2 linked regions of the Alkalihalophilus pseudofirmus genome follow. Each later gene encodes a partner of the first gene's protein in a complex. Links are inferred from orthologs where the notes say so. Each region holds a gene or a part of one and is shown in the gene's direction. Other genes may lie near its edges.

Region 1 (2,915 bases):
AGGAGGAATGCCTCGTTTAAGAGCGAATAGTTAGTAGTGCTATTTATTGTATGCGGCTATTGCGCTATCTAACAGGCCTGGTTAAGAAAAATCAAAAAAAGTATAGTAAAGGGCTTGCAAAACGAGAGTGTAATGATTATTATAATAATTGTGTTAGCACTCATGATGAGTGAGTGCTAATAAAGAATATTACATAGGTCTTGAAGGAGGGTGTTTTCCTTGTTAAAGCCATTAGGTGATCGTATTATTATCGAGTTAGTCGAATCTGAGGAAAAAACAGCGAGCGGGATTGTATTACCTGACTCTGCAAAAGAAAAGCCGCAAGAAGGTAAGGTTGTAGCTGTTGGAACAGGCCGTGTAACTGATAACGGAGAGCGCATCGCACTTGACGTTAAAGAAGGCGATTCTATCATTTTCTCTAAATATGCGGGAACAGAAGTGAAGTACGGCGGAGTTGAATACTTGATCCTTCGTGAAAGTGACGTACTAGCTATCATCGGTTAATACATTTAAGTAATTAATCCATTGAAGTTAACCATTAAACAAAAGCGAATTTGACTATATACACTATTTTCTAGGAGGTCGAAATCATGGCTAAGGATATTAAATTTAGCGAAGAAGCACGTCGTTCGATGCTGCGCGGTGTAGATGCCCTTGCAAATGCAGTAAAAGTAACCCTTGGACCAAAAGGTCGTAATGTTGTTTTAGAGAAGAAGTTTGGTTCTCCGTTAATCACTAACGATGGTGTGACGATTGCAAAGGAAATTGAACTTGAAGATGCATTCGAAAACATGGGTGCTAAGCTTGTTGCTGAAGTAGCAAGCAAAACAAACGACATCGCTGGTGACGGTACAACAACTGCAACAGTACTTGCACAAGCTATGATTCGTGAAGGACTTAAAAACGTAACATCTGGTGCAAACCCGATGGTTATCCGTAAAGGAATCGAAAAAGCAACAGCAGCTGCTGTGACAGAGCTTAAAAACATTGCTAAACCAATCGAAGGTAAAGAGTCTATTGCACAAGTTGCTGCAATCTCTTCTGCTGATGAGGAAGTTGGCCAAATCATTGCTGAGGCAATGGAGCGCGTTGGTAACGACGGCGTTATCACAATCGAAGAATCTAAAGGTTTCTCTACTGAGCTAGAAGTAGTAGAAGGTATGCAGTTCGACCGCGGATATGCTTCACCTTATATGGTAACTGATTCTGATAAAATGGAAGCAGTTCTAGATAACCCTTACGTTCTAATCACAGACAAGAAGATCGCGAACATTCAAGAGGTACTTCCAGTTCTTGAGCAAGTTGTACAACAAGGCAAGCCGATCCTTATCATCGCTGAAGATGTTGAAGGTGAAGCTCTTGCTACCCTAGTTGTGAACAAACTTCGCGGAACATTTAATGCAGTAGCTGTTAAAGCTCCTGGATTCGGTGACCGTCGTAAAGCTATGCTTGAAGACATCGCTACATTAACAGGCGGAGAAGTGATTACAGAAGATCTAGGTCTAGACCTTAAGTCTGCGAACATCACTCAACTTGGCCGTGCTAGTAAAGTAGTTGTAACAAAAGAAAATACAACAATCGTTGAAGGTGCAGGCGAAGCAGATCAAATCGCAGCTCGCGTAAACCAAATCAAAGGTCAATTAGAAGAAACAACTTCTGACTTTGATAAAGAAAAGCTTCAAGAGCGTCTTGCTAAATTAGCTGGCGGTGTAGCTGTTCTTAAAGTTGGTGCTGCAACAGAAACTGAAATGAAAGAACGCAAACTTCGCATTGAAGATGCTCTTAACTCAACTCGTGCAGCAGTGGAAGAAGGTATCGTAGCTGGTGGTGGTACAGCACTTATCAATGTAATTAAAGCAGTTGAAGCTGTATCTGCTGATGGAGACGAAGCAACTGGTGTGAACATCGTACTTCGTGCTCTAGAAGAGCCAGTTCGTCAAATTGCACACAATGCAGGTCTTGAAGGTTCTGTTATTGTTGAGCGTCTTAAGTCACAAGATGTTGGCTTTGGATTCAACGCAGCAACTGGCGAGTGGGTAAACATGGTCGAAACAGGTATTGTTGACCCAACAAAAGTAACTCGTTCAGCTCTACAACACGCTGCTTCAGTATCAGCTATGTTCTTAACAACAGAAGCTGTAATCGCTGATAAGCCTGAGGAAAACGAAGGCGGCGGCATGCCTGACATGGGCGGCATGGGCGGAATGGGTGGAATGGGCGGCATGATGTAATAAGAAAAGCCGAAGCGACTGCTCAGAAACGCAGGAATCTGGAGCAACTGACAAGTGGCGTTCTTTGCCACGTAGGAGGGTGTGAAGAGTCCGGAGTTTCTAGGAGTGAAGGCTAGACATCTGCCCATCAAACCCTTGATAGATAAGGTTTTGACATAAAGTGAAAAGAAGCTTCTCATAAGTTGAACAAACTTATGGGGAGCTTTTTTGTTTGTAAATCTACGGCTTTCAGAGCATATAAGCCTCACAAGCGATTTTATCTCCAAGGGTAAGATTGTGAATTAAATGTGAAATGTTTCACAAAATCCTCCAAATTAGTAGCACCTCGGGTATAATGAACGCATAAGATACCTTATAGGGTATAGGGTGTATTCATATTAAAGTTGTTCAATGGTAATTTAAAATATCTCTTTTGGAGGGGATCAAATGAGTACTAAAGTAATCATTGTAGGTGGAGTAGCGGGCGGTGCAACAGCGGCAGCAAGATTAAGAAGGATTAGTGAAGATGTGGAAATTATTCTAGTTGAACGTGGTGAGCATATTTCATTTGCTAATTGCGGGCTGCCTTACTATATTGGCGAAACCATTAAAGAACGAAGCAAATTACTCGTTCAGACCGTTAAAGGCATGTCAAAACGTTTTAATCTTGATATTAGAAATTTAAGTGAAGTGCTGAGCATTGAT
Region 2 (2,980 bases), 3.1 Mb from region 1 along the record:
GCTTAATGCACCAGAAGCTGTTAATTTACCTTCTTTACGCATCAGTGATTTTTCAACTAATGCCGAGATCGGTAAATCATGGTGTGTCTGCTCACTTTTCAATAATTGGTCAAGTTCTGATGTAAGGCTTAAAGTAGTCATTGTCGCAAAACCCTTTCCTATTTAAAGTAATTTAACTTTTTATTGGTATTTGGTACTTGTCATCGTTTCTATGTCAATTAGTATAACACATTATATCTATTAGTCTATACTAATGTGAAAGTTTTTTTGAAAAATGATGCAATGAACCAAAAGCCGCCCTTTTGGTATTGAAAGGGCCAAAGGGGAAAAGGTGTTAGTTCTTACGATTTGAGACGAAAATGAAGAAGACTTTAAATGAATAAGTCCATAAAATATGAAGAGATGAATTCTGGAAGAAGCATAATACTATATAGAAGAAAACGGTTTAATCTAGATGGTGATGAAAATAAAATGACATTAATTAATGAATAGTATAACTCATTATAAACGAGTTCTACTCCGACTAAAAGTATGAATATTAGTGAATTTTCGGCCGGTGTTGACAGAGGATTCTATGTACGTTATGATATGTCGCGAACGGATACTCTTATCCAGAGTAGGTGGAGGGACAGGCCCGAAGAAACCCAGCAACCAACACTCATGCCAAACGAGTGAAAAGGTGCTAACCTGCAAGGCAGCTGCCTTGAACGATAAGAGGCGAAAGGTAAACATTTCAACCCTTTTCCTCGATGGAATGGGGTTTTCTACGTTTATACACGTCTTAAACCGTTTTATCACCCATTGGATGAGAAACGAGTGCCGTCTCAAATCATTCGCACACAACCGTTGTAGTTGTCTGCATAGGAGGAATTTGAACATGGTAGAAAAGCAAAGTCGTCGTTTATTTACATCAGAATCAGTAACAGAAGGTCATCCAGATAAAATTAGTGATCAAATCTCTGATGCGATTCTTGATGAGATCTTAGCGAAAGATCCTAATGCTCGTGTAGCTTGTGAAACATCTGTAACAACTGGTTTAGTTTTAGTTGCGGGTGAGATCACTACAAACACATATGTAGATATCCCTAAAGTCGTTCGTGAGACGATCAAAGGAATTGGTTACACACGTGCTAAATATGGTTTTGATGCAGAGACTTGTGCTGTTTTAACATCAATTGATGAGCAATCAGCAGATATCGCAGCTGGGGTTGACCAAGCATTAGAAGCTCGCGAAGGACAAATGACTGATGCAGAAATTGAAGCAATTGGTGCAGGTGACCAAGGTTTAATGTTTGGTTATGCAAATAACGAAACAAAAGAACTTATGCCGCTTCCTATTTCATTAAGTCATAAACTAGCTCGCCGCTTAACTGAAGTACGTAAAGAAGAAATTCTTCCTTACTTACGTCCAGATGGGAAAACACAAGTGACTGTGGAATATGATGAGGACGGAAAACCAGCTCGTATTGATACGATTGTTATCTCCACTCAACATCATCCAGAAGTAACTCTTGAGCAAATTCAACGCAACTTAAAAGAGTATGTCATTAACCCGGTTGTACCAGCTGAATTGCTTGATGAGGATACGAAATACTTCATTAACCCAACAGGACGCTTTGTTATCGGCGGACCTCAAGGGGATGCTGGTTTAACTGGACGTAAAATCATTGTAGACACTTACGGTGGATATGCTCGTCACGGCGGCGGTGCATTCTCTGGTAAAGATGCAACAAAAGTTGACCGTTCAGGTGCTTATGCAGCTCGTTATGTAGCGAAGAACATCGTTGCAGCTGGATTAGCTGATAAGTGTGAGGTGCAGCTTGCATATGCAATCGGTGTTGCTCAGCCGGTGTCAATTTCAATTGATACATTTGGTACAGGTAAAGTTTCTGAAGAAACACTTGTTTCATTAGTTCGTGATAACTTTGACCTTCGTCCTGCTGGCATCATTAAAATGCTTGACCTTCGTCGTCCTATTTATAAGCAAACAGCAGCATACGGACACTTTGGACGTACAGATATTGAGCTTCCATGGGAGCAAACGGATAAAGCGTCTGTTCTTAAAGAACAAGCAGGACTTTAATTTACAGTTTTATTAAAAGAAATACAAAAAAACACAATTTCTCATTTGAGAGATTGTGTTTTTTGTTTTAGTTTAGATAATCGGGGTATAACAAATAATAGAAACACTTCTATGTATGCTTCTCTTCAAAAAAGGCCAAACTAGGCAGTAAGAGGGAGGTGGACTAATATGGCACAAGATGTTTTATGTGAAGTGAACAATTGTGTACATTGGTCGCATGGTAACCAATGTGCAGCGGATAAGATCTATGTAATCAGTCATAAAGGGAAACAAGCAGATCGTCAAGAGGAGACGGATTGTAAAACGTTCGAACCAAGCTAAGAGTATAAAAAGAGGGCATTCTCCGTGCCTTCTTTTTATACTCTTAGTATTGAGAATAAGAATCATTGTTATTCATATATTTGAAAAAAAAGTACCTGCCCCAAAACAGGTACTTTTTTTCTTATACACATTGAAAAGATGAAATTCTTCTTAAATCAATTCCGAAATTTACCCAGCGGAAAAACCACCATCGATAGCCAGCAACTGAGTTTCGGCCTACAAATGTTGGGAAGAACCAAAACGTTTCACCATTTGTTAGGCGGATAAATGTAAATCGAAATAAACAGCGATTAATGGCTCCAGGATCCACCGCGAAAGCTTGAGGACCGCTTGGAAGCTGTGGCGTCATCTGCGGAGGTGGCCCAGGTGGTCCTTGCCTCTCCATCTGTTCGTACATTGAATCGTAATAATACATTCTCCCACTCCTTAGCAAAAGATCAGTTAACTCTTTATTACACTATGCTCATGCCTAGAAAGTGGTGAGGATTAAAGGGGAGAGGTTAGGCAAGGGATCTTTTATCCAAGGAACCAATGCTTAGTTTTTTATATTCTGATAATAATCCGTCGAAAATAGAA

Evidence for each region. The genes of interacting proteins can lie anywhere in the genome.
Region 2: the proteins of groL (region 1) and metK are in contact, whole or in part, in a cryo-EM structure (PDB 8P4O), measured with the Escherichia coli proteins. The link is inferred for Alkalihalophilus pseudofirmus from one-to-one orthologs.

The regions. Positions count from the first base shown.
Region 1 is NZ_CP117835.1:285,884-288,798, forward strand. The notes cover bases 34-2,910. They hold groL (chaperonin GroEL), read left to right. Parts: upstream 34-590; coding sequence 591-2,231; downstream 2,232-2,910. Other genes in these bases: groES (co-chaperone GroES), read left to right, coding at 220-504; PQ478_RS01610 (CoA-disulfide reductase), read left to right, coding at 2,658-2,910. In the rest of the region: more of PQ478_RS01610, read left to right, coding at 2,911-2,915.
Region 2 is NZ_CP117835.1:3,348,765-3,351,744, reverse strand. What follows is about bases 39-2,980. They hold metK (methionine adenosyltransferase), read left to right. Parts: upstream 39-877; coding sequence 878-2,083; downstream 2,084-2,980. Other genes in these bases: PQ478_RS17675 (glycosyltransferase family 4 protein), read right to left, coding at 2,905-2,980; PQ478_RS17680 (hypothetical protein), read right to left, coding at 2,526-2,819; PQ478_RS17685 (DUF1540 domain-containing protein), read left to right, coding at 2,252-2,404; pckA (phosphoenolpyruvate carboxykinase (ATP)), read right to left, coding at 39-141. In the rest of the region: more of pckA, read right to left, coding at 1-38. UniProt on the Escherichia coli protein: Catalyzes the formation of S-adenosylmethionine (AdoMet) from methionine and ATP.